Regions from separate parts of the Streptomyces sp. NPDC046881 genome, predicted to be linked through region 2. Evidence: riboswitches for the same ligand, from Rfam matches in the RefSeq annotation. Region 2 holds a riboswitch; each other region holds the start of a gene.
What was found. A riboswitch is a leader RNA that binds a small molecule or an ion and turns the genes downstream of it on or off. The one in region 2 is predicted to bind thiamine pyrophosphate.
Positions count from the first base shown of each region.

Region 1: it holds a riboswitch for thiamine pyrophosphate, as region 2 does, so the genes downstream of both, thiC (phosphomethylpyrimidine synthase ThiC) here and thiO (glycine oxidase ThiO) in region 2, are expected to answer to the same signal.
Region 3: it holds a riboswitch for thiamine pyrophosphate, as region 2 does, so the genes downstream of both, ABZ923_RS02400 (thiamine ABC transporter substrate-binding protein) here and thiO (glycine oxidase ThiO) in region 2, are expected to answer to the same signal.

Region 1 covers NZ_JBEYXJ010000030.1:55,456-60,437, reverse strand. Annotated here, with positions in the region: gene ABZ923_RS17195 (IclR family transcriptional regulator C-terminal domain-containing protein) at 1-405, shown strand, start outside; gene ABZ923_RS17190 (SsgA family sporulation/cell division regulator) at 505-942, shown strand; gene ABZ923_RS17185 (YibE/F family protein) at 1,072-2,502, opposite strand; TPP riboswitch at 2,574-2,751, shown strand; gene thiC (phosphomethylpyrimidine synthase ThiC) at 2,744-4,546, shown strand; gene ABZ923_RS17175 (VWA domain-containing protein) at 4,637-4,982, shown strand, end outside.
Region 2 covers NZ_JBEYXJ010000049.1:9,474-14,455, forward strand. Annotated here, with positions in the region: gene metF (methylenetetrahydrofolate reductase [NAD(P)H]) at 1-433, opposite strand, end outside; gene thiE (thiamine phosphate synthase) at 530-1,180, opposite strand; gene ABZ923_RS22925 (Rv2175c family DNA-binding protein) at 1,275-1,640, opposite strand; gene ABZ923_RS22930 (FAD-dependent oxidoreductase) at 1,743-2,975, opposite strand; gene ABZ923_RS22935 (hypothetical protein) at 3,008-3,358, opposite strand; TPP riboswitch at 3,412-3,523, shown strand; gene thiO (glycine oxidase ThiO) at 3,521-4,690, shown strand; gene thiS (sulfur carrier protein ThiS) at 4,687-4,899, shown strand; gene ABZ923_RS22950 (thiazole synthase) at 4,903-4,982, shown strand, end outside.
Region 3 covers NZ_JBEYXJ010000002.1:193,704-198,685, reverse strand. Annotated here, with positions in the region: gene ABZ923_RS02405 (iron ABC transporter permease) at 1-557, opposite strand, end outside; gene ABZ923_RS02400 (thiamine ABC transporter substrate-binding protein) at 602-1,675, opposite strand; TPP riboswitch at 1,758-1,864, opposite strand; gene rlmN (23S rRNA (adenine(2503)-C(2))-methyltransferase RlmN) at 1,906-3,012, opposite strand; gene ABZ923_RS02390 (hypothetical protein) at 3,646-4,323, shown strand; tRNA gene ABZ923_RS02385 (tRNA-OTHER) at 4,296-4,373, shown strand; gene ABZ923_RS02380 (hypothetical protein) at 4,547-4,693, shown strand; gene ABZ923_RS02375 (hypothetical protein) at 4,833-4,982, opposite strand, start outside.

The sequences.
Region 1 (4,982 bases), on a different contig from region 2:
GCCTCCCGTCAGGCGCCCGCGGTCGAGGAATGGGCGGACTTCCGCGAGACCGGCCACGCCCACGCCATCGGCCAGTGCCTGCTCTCCCAGTTGGACGAGGACGCGCGGCGCGACCACCTCGCCCGGTATCCCGTGCAGCCCGTCACGCCGTACACCGTGCGGGACAACGACGCGCTGCTGCGGCGGCTGGCCCGGACGCGGCGCATGGAACCGGTGGTCGAGCGTCAGGAGTACGCGGTCGGGACGGTCTGTGCGGCGGTCCCGATCACGGTCGGCGCCACCGCGGCCACCATGGCCATCTCCCTCCCCGCCCACCAGGCCGACCGGCTGCTGCCCGCGGCCCACCGGCTCCAGGCGGAGATCGGGCGGCACTTGGGAGCACTCACCCTCTCTATCAGTATCTGAAAACTCACTCCTTGTGATCTCTCGTGCACGTTCAGCAAGATTTGACCACTGTCAGAGAGATCAATCCCGGCCAGTCGACGTCATATGACGGGGTAGGCAATGCGCGAGTCCGTACAGGCAGAAGTCATGATGAGCTTTCTCGTGTCGGAGGAGCTCTCCTTCCGCATTCCAGTGGAGTTGCGCTACGAGGCCAGTGATCCCTATGCCGTGCGGCTCACTTTTCATCTGCCCGGTGACGCCCCGGTGACCTGGGCCTTCGGACGAGAGCTGCTGATCGACGGGGTCGGCCGTCCGTGCGGGGAGGGGGATGTGCACATCGCCCCCACCGATACCGAGGTGCTGGGCGAGGTGCTGATCCGGCTTCAGGTCGGCGGCGACCAGGCCCTGTTCCGCTCGTCGGCGCCACCGCTCGTGGCCTTCCTGGACCGCACGGACAAGCTCGTGCCGCTCGGTCAGGAGGGTGCGCTCGCCGACTTCGACGCGCATCTCGACGAGGCTCTGGACCGCATCCTGGCCGAGGAGCAGAGCGCCGGCTGAAGCGTTACGGCACGGGTGGCGGCCCGTCGCGATGCCGCACGGAACCTTGCAGGAACGCTTCTGCAGCGGGCTCCTTCCGGTGACACCGCGGGCCTCCCCACCGTACGCACCCTCCCCGGCCCTCCGTGCTCACCGCTTCCGGCGCCGGCCCCGGCCGCCCCGTGCCGGCGCGGGCTGCGCCCCGGCGGGTGCCGCCGAGGCCGGTCCGGGCCGGTCGGCCGACACGACGAGGGCGGCCAGCGCGGTGGTGACCGGGACCGAGGCGACCAGACCGATCGAGCCCACCAGCGTGCGCACGATCTCCTCCGCCACCAGCTCGCTGTTGGCCACGGTCCCGACGCTGCTCTGCGCGATCGAGAACAGCAGCAGCAGGGGCAGGGCGGCACCGGCGTAGGCGAGGACGAGGGTGTTGACCACGGACGCGATGTGGTCGCGGCCGATCCGGATACCCGCCCGGTACAGGCCGCGCCAGCCCATCGACGGGTTCGCCTCGTGCAGCTCCCAGACGGCCGACGTCTGGGTCACCGTCACGTCGTCCAGCACGCCGAGCGAACCGATGATGACACCGGCCAGCAGCAGACCGCTCATGTCGATCGACGGATACAGACCGTGGATCAGGCCGGTGTTGTCGTCCGTGTTGCCGGTCAGCGCCGCCCAGCCGATCAAGAGCGAGCCGAGCACGCCGATCAGCAAGAGCGAGATCAGCGTGCCGAGCACGGCCACGGACGTACGCGCCGACAGGCCGTGGCACATGTACAGGGCGATCAGCATGATGGCGCTGGACCCCACCACGGCCACCACCAGTGGGTTCGCCCCCTCCAGGATCGCCGGCAGGATGAACAGCGTCAGCACCAGGAAGCTCACGGCCAGGGCGACCAGTGCCATGACACCGCGCAGCCGGCCCACCACGACGACGGCCACCGCGAAGATGCCCGCGAGCAGCGCCATGGGGAACTTCCGGTCCACATCGGTCACCGCGTACTGCAGCTCCCTGGGGGCCGAGGGCTCGTAGGCGACCACGACCTTCTCGCCCTGGTGCAGCTGCCGTGTCTGGTCCGGCTGCACGATCTCGGTGAACGTACGTCCCTTGTCCTTGCCGGTGTCGACGCGGACGGTCGCCTTCTTGCAGGTACCGCCGGCCTGTTGCTGTGCGGACGCGCCCCCGGCGGTGGACGTGTCGCCGGTCGGGGCGCCACCGGCGGCGTTCACCGACTTGCAGCTGACCTCCACGACCCGGGTCACCGTGGCCTGCTGGGTCTGCCGGTCGAAACCGACACCCGAGCGCTTGTGGGACGGGGCCGATCCGGGCCAGAGCACCACGAGACCGACCAGGACGGCCGCCGTGAAGGGCACCAGGATCGCCGCGATGACCTTGCGCAGGTGTTGGGACACGGGGGCGGCGGGCCCGTGACTGTGACTGTGGCCGTGCGCATGACCGTGCCCAGGCGCGGTATCACGGCTGCCTTCATGGGCTCCATGGCCGTGTGCGTCGCCCTTGTCCGAGCCGTCTCGGCGGTGCGGCTCGGGCGGCTGATAGGGGTACTGCTCCATCCTGGTCACCACCCGATCATCGCAAGAACGGTAGGGGCCCACTGTTCACCGCGCCACACATGGCGCTAGCGTGGAGGCACCTTTGCACACGCGGGAGCTCGGAGCACCGGGCTGAGAGGGCGCTGACCTCCGTACACGCGATGTTTCACGTGGAACAACCGATGTTCCACAGGAAGCGTCGGCAGACGGACACCGCTGCGTCGACCGCCGAACCTGTTACCGGGTAATGCCGGCGTAGGGAGTAGGTCTCATGACCAACAAGGACGCACGCACGCCTGCCTCCGTTCAGGACGAGAAGTCGCAGGAGGCCGGGAAGTCCATCGGCTGGCACAAGGCGTACGTCGAGGGCTCGCGCCCCGACCTGCGCGTGCCGGTCCGTCAGGTGCACCTCACCAACGGGCAGTCGGTCACGCTGTACGACACATCCGGCCCGTACACCGATCCGCTCGTCGACACGGACGTCCGCCGGGGCCTGCCGCCCCTGCGGGACAACTGGATCATCGCCCGCGGCGACACCGAGGAGTACGCGGGCCGTCCGGTCCGTCCCGAGGACGACGGGATCAAGCACACCTCGCCGCGTGGCGGGCTGCGCAATCTGGACGCGGTCTTCCCGGGACGTCCGCGCCAGCCGCGCCGGGGCCGCGACGGCCAGGCGGTGACCCAGCTGGCGTACGCGCGCCGGGGCGAGATCACGCCCGAGATGGAGTACGTGGCCATCCGGGAGAACGTCTCGCCCGAAGTGGTCCGCGAGGAGATCGCGGCGGGCCGGGCCGTGCTGCCGGCCAACGTCAACCACCCGGAGATCGAGCCGATGATCATCGGCAAGCGGTTCCTGGTGAAGGTGAACGCCAACATCGGCAACTCCGCGGTGACGTCCTCCATCGAGGAGGAGGTCGAGAAGATGACCTGGGCGACCCGCTGGGGCGCCGACACGGTCATGGACCTGTCCACCGGGCGCAACATCCACACCACCCGCGAGTGGGTCCTGCGCAACTCCCCCGTCCCCATCGGCACGGTGCCGCTCTACCAGGCCTTGGAGAAGGTCGACGGCAGGGCCGAGGAGCTGACCTGGGAGATCTACAAGGACACCGTCATCGAGCAGGCCGAGCAGGGCGTGGACTACATGACCGTCCACGCGGGCGTCCGGCTGGCGTACGTCCCGCTCACCGCCAACCGCAAGACCGGCATCGTCTCGCGGGGCGGCTCCATCATGGCCGCGTGGTGCCTGGCCCACCACAAGGAATCGTTCCTGTACGAGAACTTCGAGGAGCTGTGCGAGATCCTCGCCGCCTACGACGTCACGTACTCGCTGGGCGACGGCCTGCGGCCGGGGTCGATCGCGGACGCCAACGACGAGGCCCAGTTCGCGGAGTTGCGGACGCTCGGGGAACTCAACCGGATCGCCAAGCGTTTCGACGTACAGACCATGATCGAGGGCCCGGGACACGTCCCGATGCACAAGATCAAGGAGAACATCGACCTTCAGCAGGAGATCTGCGATGAAGCTCCGTTCTATACGCTCGGCCCGCTGACCACGGACGTCGCGCCGGCGTACGACCACATCACCTCCGGCATCGGTGCCGCGATGATCGCCTGGTGGGGCACGGCGATGCTCTGCTACGTCACGCCCAAGGAGCACCTGGGCCTGCCCAACCGGGACGACGTCAAGACCGGTGTCATCACCTACAAGATCGCCGCACACGCCGCCGATCTCGCCAAGGGGCACCCCGGTGCGCAGGAGTGGGACGACGCACTGTCCGACGCCCGCTTCGAGTTCCGGTGGGAGGACCAGTTCAACCTCGCTCTGGACCCGGACACGGCACGGGAGTTCCACGACGAGACCCTGCCCGCCGAGCCCGCAAAGACGGCCCACTTCTGCTCCATGTGCGGCCCGAAGTTCTGCAGCATGAAGATCAGCCAAAGCATCACGGAGCGGTTCGGTGGTGCGGCGGCTGAAGGGGCTTCACCCGAGGAGATCGCCGAGGGGATGCTCCAGAAGTCGAAGGAGTTCGCGGCCGGCGGGAACCGGGTGTACCTGCCGTTGGCCGACTGACGGAGCAGGGAGCGATGGTCCGGTCCCCGGACCATCGCTCCCCGGGACGAGGAGGTGGTGTCCGTCCCGTGCCGGCCCCAGACTTGCTGCATGACAGCGAGATCAATGAGCAAGGGCGCCAACCTTCCGATCGGTTCCCGGGCGGTGCGCGCTGAGCTTGCTTGGTCCGAAACACCCGGAGCGCCGGACGCCGATGCCTCGGCGCTGCTGCTCAGTGGTGACGGACGGGTTCGCAGCGACGGTGACTTCGTCTTCTACAACCAACCGCAGCATGCATCCGGCTCCGTGAGGCACCTCGGAAAGCAGAAGGGTGCCGGCGTCACGACGGACACGCTTGAGGTGGATCTGCGCGCGCTGGAACCGGAAGTCGAAAGGATTGTGCTGTGTGCGTCCACTGACGGCGGGACGTTCGGGCAGATGTCGGGACTGACCCTGA
Region 2 (4,982 bases):
CGAGTTCGGCGGCGTAGGTCAGGCCCCGCGGGTGCGGCACCCAGTCGCCCATCGGGTCGCCGGGCGGGTCGCCGCGCACGGCGAGAATGTTGCGGATGCCGGCGTCCGCGTACTGGCCGATGATGTTGCGCAGCTCGGCGATGGAGTGGTCGACGGCGGTGAGGTGGGCGACCGGGGTCAGCGTGGTGTCCGCGACGATCTGCTCGGTCTCCTTGACCGTGCCCGCGCGGGTGGAGCCGCCGGCACCGTAGGTCACGGAGACGAAGTCGGGGGCGACCGCCTCGACCCGCCGGAGCGCGCTCCACAGGTTCCGCTCGCCCTTGGGGGTCTTCGGCGCCGAGAACTCGAACGAGTACGTCGTCTTGCCGGTGGCGAGGATGTCGCGCACGGTCCGTGCGCGATCAGTCCTGGTGGATGCGGTTCCGAGGGCCATACGGGCAGGTTAGCCAGGGGTGGGCGGTCTCCCAACCGGATGCCGGATATTTGCCCGATTTGTCGCTGTCCTGTCCAGCACGTGGACAGAAAGGCTCTAGTCGGCGTTCCGCAGCCGCTTCGCGAGCTCCGCGGCGGCCGCGCCCGGGTCGTCCGCCTCGGTGATCGCGCGAACCACGACCACCCGGCGGGCACCGGCGTCCAGCACCTGGTCCAGGGTGGCGAGGTCGATGCCGCCGATGGCGAACCAGGGGCGGTCGGTGCCGAGGCCCGCCGTGTAGCGGACCAGGCCGAGGCCGGGGGCGTGCCGGCCGGGCTTGGTGGGGGTGGGCCAGCAGGGGCCGGTGCAGAAGTAGTCCACGCCCTCCTGGACGGCGGCCGCGGCGGCCTCGGCCTCGGCGTGCGTGGAGCGGCCTATGAGGACGCCGTCGCCGAGGATGGCGCGGGCCGCGGGGACCGGCAGGTCGCCCTGGCCGAGGTGGAGCACGCCGGCGCGGGCGGCGTGGGCGACGTCCGCCCGGTCGTTGACCGCGAGCAGCTTGCCGTGCCGGGCGCAGGCCTCGGCGAAGACCTGGAGGTGCTCCAGCTCCTCGGCGGCCTCCATGCCCTTGTCGCGCAGCTGCACGATGTCGACACCGCCGGCCAGCACCGCGTCCAGGAACTCGGGCAGGTCGCCCTGGCGCTTGCGGGCGTCCGTGCACAGGTACAGGCGGGCACCGGCGAGCGCGGCGCGGGCGGTGTCGGACATGCGTGGGTCCCCCCGTGGTGTCGGTGTCCCCGGCGGTCCGGGGCGGTGGCGTACGGGCGTCCGGTCCGCACGCCACCTCCTGCTGCGGGTCGGCTCAGACGGCGAGCGCCTGGGCGCGGCGCTTCACCTCCGTGCCGCGATTCTCGCTCAGGGCCTGCGCGGGGGTGCCGGGCAGGGTCGGGTCGGGGGTGAAGAGCCACTCGATCATCTCTTCGACCGTGAAGCCGTCGTCCCGCAGGAGCGTCAGGGTCCCGGACAGGCCCTTGACGACCTTGTCCCCGTCGATGAAGGCGGCGGGGACGTGCAGCGCCTTGTTCTCACCACGGCGCACGGCGATGAGCTGGCCCTCCTTGACCAGCTGCCGGACGCGTGTCACCTCGACACCGAGCATGTCGGCGATGTCGGGGAGAGTGAGCCAGGCGGGGACGAGAGCATCAATTTTTGCGTCAATCTCGGTCACGGACACAAGCGTAGGCGCTTCGCCGGACCGGCCGCGATCTGTCATCGGCCGTCCGCGTGCGTCGTGGCTGCTCGCGCGGTTCCCCGCACCCCTGCGGGGCGCTCAGTCGGCCGTGGCGTCCTTCAGGGGGCGGGCCGGGTCGGACAGGGCGACCGGATCCAGGATCCGGGCCGCCTCGATCAGCCGGCGGCCCTGGGCCAGGTCCCGGGGGCGGCCCACCGCCAGCAGGGCCACCAGGCGGCCCTCGCGCAGCCAGCACACCGTCCAGGACGGGCCCGCCGGGTCACCGCGCCACACCAGGCGGTCGGCGGCGGCGTGGTGGCCGGCGTACTGCACGAACCGGCCGAACTGCTCGGACCAGAAGTACGGCACCGGATCGTAGACCGCCGGGGTCTCGCCGAGGATGTTCGCGGCGACCGTGCGCGGGCCCTGCAGGGCGTTGTCCCAGTGGTGGACGAGGAGCCGTTCGCCGTAGCGGGCCGAGGGGAAGGAGGCGCAGTCGCCGACGGCGTACACGTCCGGCACGGAGGCGCGCAGGCGGTCGTCGGTGAGGACCTCGCCGTGCGGGCCCAGCTCGACGCCGGAGCCGGCGAGCCAGGCGGTGGCGGGGCGGGCCCCGATGCCGACGACGACGGCGCCCGCGGGCAGCCGGGTGCCGTCGGAGAGCACCACCTCGCCGGGCTCGACGCGCTCCACGCGCGCGCGGGTGCGCAGCTCCGCGCCCGCGTCGGCGTACCAGGCGGCCATGGGCGCGGCGACCTCGGCGGGCAGGGCGCCGGCGAGCGGGTGCTCGGCGGCCTCCACGACCGTCACCGCGCAGCCGGCCTCGCGGGCGGCGGTGGCGAACTCGGCGCCGATCCAGCCGGCGCCCACGACCACGATGTCGTGCTGGCGGGCGAGCACGGGCCGGAGCCGTTCGGCGTCGTCCAGGGTGCGCAGCAGGTGCACGCCGGGCACGCCCTCGGCGCCGGGCAGCCGGATCGGTTCGGCGCCGGTGGCGAGGACCAGGACGTCGTACGGCACCGGGCCCGCCTCGGTGTCCAGCTCGTGCTCGGCGGGGCGCAGGCCCAGCACCTCGCAGCCGAGCCGCAGCTCGACCCCGAGGGAGTCGAAGTCCACCTCGAAGGCGGAGTCCTCGGCCTTGCCCAGCAGGACCGCCTTCGACAGCGGCGGCCGGTCGTACGGCTGGTGCGGCTCGGCGCCGATGACGGTCACGACGCCCCGGAAGCCCTGCTCGCGCAGGGCGACCGCGGTCTGCACCCCGGCCATGCCCGCGCCGACGACGACCACGCGCCGTCCCGCCGCCGTGCCCTCTTCCGCTGTCTGCTCGCTCACCCGATCACCATAGACAATTGACGATCTGTCAGTCAGGGGGCCCGACCGGTGACCTGTTCCACAACGCTCGTGCCGGAGCCCGGCTGGGACTCCCACTCCCAGCTCTCCTCCAGCCGCACCCGCCCGTCCGGCAGCTCGACCACCGTCGAGACGCAGTGCCCGGAGGCGGTCGTCCCGTCGGTCTTCAGCTGCACGTACCGGAAGTCCAGCCGGTCCCCCTCCCGGGTGCCCACCAGATGGCCGCGCACCACGTCGCCGCCGGCGTACTCGGCCCAGATCCCGCCGTCCTGCTCGTGGTACGTGAAACGGGTGCGGGTGCCCACCTGACCTGGGGCTTGGTCCGCCACGGGGGCGAGGATCAGTCCGTCGAGCGACCGGGCCACGGAACGGGGCTCCCTTACGGGTGAGGAGGGCTGCGGGCTAGGGTGGCCACCGTACAAGCACTCGCGGGAGCCCGGACGCACCGGGCTGAGAGGGAGGCTGGCGGCCTCCGACCGTACGAACCTGATCCGGGTCATGCCGGCGAAGGGAGGGGCTGGACGCCCATGTCGTCACGTACGTCCGACGTCCTCGTCATCGGGGGCGGAATCATCGGCCTGGTCACGGCCTGGCGCGCGGCGCAGCGCGGGCTCGCCACGGCCGTGGTGGACCCCGAGCCCGGCGGCGGGGCCGCCCAGGTCGCGGCCGGGATGCTGGCCGCGGTCACCGAACTGCACTACGGCGAGGAGACCCTGCTCGCCCTGAACCTGGAATCGGCCCGCCGCTACCCCGGCTTCGCGGCCGAGCTGGCCGAAGCAACGGGCCACGACCTCGGCTACCGCCGCTGCGGCACCCTCGCCGTCGCGCTGGACGCCGACGACCGCGCCCACCTGCGGGAACTGCACGAACTCCAGCAGCGCTCGGGGCTCGCCTCCGAGTGGCTGTCCGGGCGGGACTGCCGGCGTCTGGAGCCGATGCTGGCGCCGGGGGTGCGCGGCGGGCTGCGGGTGGACGCCGACCACCAGATCGACCCGCGCCGGCTGGCGGCGGCTTTGGTGGCCGCGTGCGAGCGGGCCGGTGTGGTGTTCCACCGCGCGTGGGCGGAGCGGCTGGACGTGGTGCGGGACCGGGCCGCCGGGGTCACCACGGCGGACGGCACCGCGCTGCGCGCGGACCAGGTGGTGCTCGCGGCGGGCAGCCTGAGCGGGCGGCTCGCGGGCGTGCCGGACGAGCTGCTGCCGCCGGTGCGGCCGGTCAAGGGGCAGGTGCTGCGGCTGACCGTGCCACGCCGGTACGCGCCGTTCCTGAGCCGGACCGTCCGGGCCGTGGTGCGCGGCAGCCACGTCTACCTGGTGCCGCGGGAGAACGGCGAACTGGTCGTCGGCGCCACCAGCGAGGAGCTGGGCTGGGACACGACGGTCACCGCCGGGGGCGTGTACGAGCTGCTGCGCGACGCCCATGAGCTGGTGCCCGGCATCACCGAGCTGCCGCTCACCGAGACCCGGGCCGGACTGCGCCCCGGCTCCCCCGACAACGCGCCGCTGCTCGGCCCGTCCGGCCTGGCCGGGCTGCTGCTGGCCACCGGGCACCACCGCAACGGGGTGCTGCTCACGCCGGTCACCGGGGACGTGCTGGCGCACACCCTGGTCTCCGGTGAACTGCCGGAGGAAGCCCGTCCGTTCGCCCCGCAGCGCTTCGGCGCCGCACTCACGGAGAAGCTGGAGCAGCCCGCATGAACAGCCCGGTCCTGATTTCCGTCAACGGACAGCGCCGGGAGATCGCCCCGGGCACCGTCCTCGACACCCTCGTCCGGACCCTCACCGCGGCGCCGCGCGGGGTGGCCGCCGCCGTCAACGAGACCGTCGTCCCGCGCGCGCAGTGGGCGACGACCGCCCTAGCCGACGGCGACCGGGTCGAGGTCCTCACCGCCGTGCAGGGGGGCTGAGCCGTGGCCGACGATTCCCTGGTCCTCGGTGACCTGACCCTGACCTCCCGGCTGATCATGGGCACGGGCGGGGCGCCCAGCCT
Region 3 (4,982 bases), on a different contig from region 2:
GCGGCGGCGGCCACGGCGGGCGCGAGCGCGGGCAGGGTGACCTTCCGCCAGGCCGCCGACGGCGAGGCGCCCAGCATCCGGGCGGCCTCCTCCTGCCGGGGGTCGAGCTGGGCCCACAGCCCGCCGACCGTGCGGACGACGACCGCGTAGTTGAAGAAGACGTGGGCCAGCAGGATCGCCCACACCGTGGTGTCCAGCCGTACGCCCCACAGCTGGTCGAGCAGACCGTGGCGGCCGACCAGCGCGAGGAAGGCGCTGCCGGCGACGACGGTCGGCAGCACGAACGGGACGGTGACGACGGCCCGCAGCAACTGCCGGCCCGGGAAGTCCAGGCGGGCGAGGACATAGGCGGCGGGCAGGGCGAGCAGCAGGGTGAGCGCGGTGGAGGCGAGCGCCTGCCAGGTGGTGAACCACAGCACGTGCCGGATGTCCGGCTGCGTGACGACGTCCGCGATCCGCCCGAACCGCCAGGTGCCGTCCGTCTTCAGCCCGCGCGCGATGATCGCGGCGACGGGCCAGGCGAAGAACAGCGCGAAGAACGCGACGGGCACGGCCATGAGGCCGAGCCGCGCCGCGTTCCCCCTGCGACGCTTGCGGGTCGCTACTTCAGTACGAGCGAGGTCCACGACTTGACCCACTGATCACGGTTGGCGGCGATCCTGCCGGGGGCCATGGTCGCGGGGTCCTCGGCGGCCGGCCCGTACCGGGTGAAGTCGGCCGGGACCTCGGCACCCTGCCGCACCGGGTACACGAACATCTTCAGCGGCATGTCCTCCTGGAACTCCTTGGAGACCAGGAAGTCGATGAAGGCCTTGGCACCCTTGGGGTTCTTCGCGTTGCCCAGCAGCCCGGCGAACTCGATCTGCCGGAAGCAGGTGCCGGTCGCGACGCCGGTCGGGGCGGTGCTGGGCCGCTTCTTGGCGTAGATCACCTCGGCGGGCGGCGAGGAGGCGTACGACACGACGAGCGGCCGGTCGCCGCCGGCCTTCTTCCCCTCCGACGATCCCGAGAACTCCTGGTAGTAGGCCTGGTCCCAGCCGTCGACGACCTTGACGCCGTTCGCCTTGAGCTTCTTCCAGTAGTCCTGCCATCCGTCGTCGCCGAACTGCGCGGCGCTGCCGAGCAGGAAGCCGAGGCCGGGCGAGGAGGTGGCGGCGTTCTCCGTGACGAGGAGGTTCTTGTACTGCGGCTTGGCCAGGTCGGCGAAGGACCGCGGCGGGGTCAGCCTGTGCTCGCTGAAGTACGCCTTGTCGTAGTTGACGCAGATGTCGCCGTGGTCGATCGGCGTGACCCGGTGCTTGTCCTTGTCGAGCTGGTAGGCGGCGCCGACCTTGTCCAGGCCCTTGGCGGTGTACGGCTGGAAGAGGCCGTTGTCGAGGGCGCGGGAGAGCAGGGTGTTGTCGACGCCGAAGAAGACGTCGCCCTGCGGGTTGTCCTTGGTCAGGATCGCCTTGTTGACGGCCTGCCCGGCGTCGCCGTCCTTGAGGACCCGGACCTTGTACCCGGACCGCTTCTCGAAGTCCTTGAGGACCTTCTTGGAGACGGCCCACGAGTTGTGGCTGACCAGGGTGACGGTCTTGGAGTCCGTGTGGCTGCCGGTGTCCGTCGAGCCGCATGCGGACAGTGTGGTCAGGCCGAGCCCGACCGCGACGGCCACGAGGGTCTTGTTGTGCACTGGATGTCCTCCTGGGGTTGGCCAGGAAGAGACGCGGCCCTGCCCGGGCTCCTTCGAGGGAGGCCCGGGCAGGGCGCAACAGCTTGAGTGATGACCGAACTTCCTACCCAGAATGACCTGGGCGAGGTTCAGAGGGTCTGCGGCCGGTTGCCGCACTCTCAGCGCTGTGGCGCTCCCCTGTCGGAATATGCAGATGTTGGCCGATATGAAGTTGTGCCGACCGGGTCAGATTACCGTTCGGTGGCCGCGAGCTGTCCGCAGGCCCCGTCGATCTCCTGACCGCGGGTGTCCCGGATGGTCACGGGCACCCCGTGGGCGGCGATGGCCTCGACGAACGCCTTCTCGTCCTCGGGCCGGGACGCGGTCCACTTCGACCCCGGGGTCGGGTTCAGCGGGATGAGGTTGACGTGCACGGGCTTGCCCCTGAGCAGCCGTCCGAGCCGGTCACCGCGCCAGGCCTGGTCGTTGATGTCCCGGATGAGCGCGTACTCGATGGACAGCCGGCGGCCCGACTTCTCGACGTACTCGAACCCGGCGTCCAGCACCTCGCGCACCTTCCACCGCGTGTTCACGGGGACGAGGGTGTCGCGCAGCTCGTCGTCGGGCGCGTGCAGGGAGATCGCCAGCCGGCACTTGAAGCCCTCGTCGGCGAACCGGTGGATGGCCGGCACCAGCCCGACCGTGGACACGGTGATCCCGCGCTGCGACAGCCCGAGCCCGTCCGGGGCGGGATCGGTGAGCGCGCGGATGGCACCCACCACTCGCTTGTAGTTGGCGAGCGGCTCCCCCATGCCCATGAAGACGATGTTGGACAGCCGCGCGGGCCCGCCGGGCACCTCGCCGTCCCGCAGCGCCCGCATCCCGTCGACGATCTGGTGCACGATCTCGGCGGTGGACAGGTTCCGGTCCAGACCCGCCTGGCCGGTCGCGCAGAACGGGCAGTTCATCCCGCAGCCCGCCTGCGAGCTGATGCACATGGTGACCCGGTCCGGGTACCGCATCAGCACAGACTCGACCAGCGTCCCGTCGAACAGCCGCCACAGCGTCTTGCGCGTGGTCCCCTCGTCGGTGGACAGGTGCCGGACGACCGTCATCAGCTCCGGGAACAGCGCTTCCTGGAGCTTGGCACGCGACCCCGCGGGGATGTCGGTCCACTGCTCCGGGTCGTGCGCGTACCGCGCGAAGTAGTGCTGCGAGAGCTGCTTGGCACGGAACGGCTTCTCACCGATCCCGGCCACCGCGTCCTTGCGCTCAGCGGGCGTGAGGTCGGCGAGATGCCGCGGCGGCTTCTTGGCTCCGCGCGGCGCGACGAATGTGAGTTCTCCGGGCTTAGGCATGGCTGTACCAGTGTCGCAGATCCACTTGGGTGACCTGCGGCTGTCGATCGCTACGACTGTCGGTAGTGGTCGTCGCCGGTCGCTGTTGAGCGATCTCGGACGGCCCAGGGACGGCCCAGGGGTGATCACTCGTGGGCCGCCCGCTACTCGTCGAGGCGGACCCTGAGCTGGTGGTCGTGGGCTGCCAGAGGACCGCGCCGCTCACGAAGGTTCCCAAAAGCCGGGAGGCCCATCCCTGCGGCATGGCCGTGATCGCTGCCAGCGGGGCTGGCAACGGATGTCCTCTTCGGCGATCCGAGCCCCGACAGGCAGGGCCGCGACGGTTGCCGCCCAGCTCTCCTCATCCAAGTCCGCGGCCGGCACTGCAGGGCTCGTGGACTCACGCGTACTCGTCCATCGGCGCAGCATGATGCCCTGGTGTGACTCGTCACGCCGCGAGCGGGGCGCGAGGGGGAAACGTGAACTCGGACGGGTCGATAAGCATTAAGTGGTGGCTTCCCGACCGGCCTGAGCAAAGAAGTCCTGAAGGCTGTCAAGCCCACCCTGCGCAAGTTCCAGGGAATCGACCTAACCCGCACTGCCTGCGAATCACAGATCGAGATTCACCACGACGTTCTTCTTGCAGTCCAGCTGGTGCGGCAGGACAACGGCATCGGCATTTTTACACAGGGCGCGAATACCAGCCGGATCCATTACATGGCCGCGATGAGTGCACGCCGCACCCAAAAGGCATCGGTCTGTCGTATCGGATACAAGGTTGTACGACACCAAGGCTTTGAGGCCTACACTCATCCTCATCAGGTCGATCACGGGGGCTGTCGACATCGGATGGTGCTCATGTGCGCTCTTTTCGACCCTCCTGAGCCTCGCCGCGTCTCGCCGGGCGAGTACCTGGTGTGGGACCAGGCTCTCGCCCTTCTGAACCGGGACCTGGCGGTGACGCTTCCCCAGCTGGAACCCCTGCAACTGCTGGCCCTTCCGTCCTACGATGCGGATGAGCCAGAGAACGTCTACGTCGCCATGGCCAACGGCGAGTGGCACGGCAATCACCTGGACCCGAACTCACAGCACAGCCTTGCCTCTGCACTGGCGAGCGTCGCCGAAGCCGCGCAGGAGACCGTCATGGAGCTTCTGTGGCAGGCGTGGCCCCTGTGCCCCGAGCATGGCCTGGGCATGCATCCAAGGGAGGACGCACAGGAGCGACTGTTCTGGTGGTGCGCAGGAGAACGGTTGCGTCGCGGCCCGGCTCATGTCCACGCGGCCGTGGGCGCACTCGACGCTTTGGGAGCGTCGATCCGTACACGGTCTTGAAAACCGTCGTGGCAGCGATGTCACCGTGGGTTCAAATCCCACCGCCTCCGCACGATGAGCAGTGAATGGCGTCGTTGAGAGCCTGGGGCGAACACGGGTAAAGGTGCGTATTACGCAGGCCGCATTTGAGAGCCATGACGGAGAAGTTGTGACATTCCGCCCTGAGGACCTGGAGTGGGGGCACCGCGGCACCCCCCGCAACTCAGATCGCATGGTCGATGCCATGACGAAGATGAAGCTCGGCATCGTAGCCGAAGCTCTGCAGCTGGGCCTTGATCGCGGCATCCTGACCAACTCGCAAAAGCAAGAGCTGGAGCGGGCCTGGGAAGAACACACTGAGGCGACCGCACGACCCTTAGGAATGGCCTAACAGCAACGACGGCCCAGCGGGCACAAGTGAGCCCCCTATTGGCGAGAACATCGCTGGTAGGGGGCTTCTTGGTGCCCGGAGCACATCAGTTCTCCGGCCCTGGACGGCCCCGCGGGGATCGTTCGGCGGTGGCCGTCGCTCACGCTGCGTCGAAGTCCGACCGGGGCCGGACCTCCACGACGAAGTCCGCGTCCTTCAGGTCGCCCTCCTCGTCGTGCCAGAGGAAGAGCCGCACGTGCATCGCGTGGTGGAGGCCGGTCCTCTCCCACTCGGTCATCAGGTCGGCGAC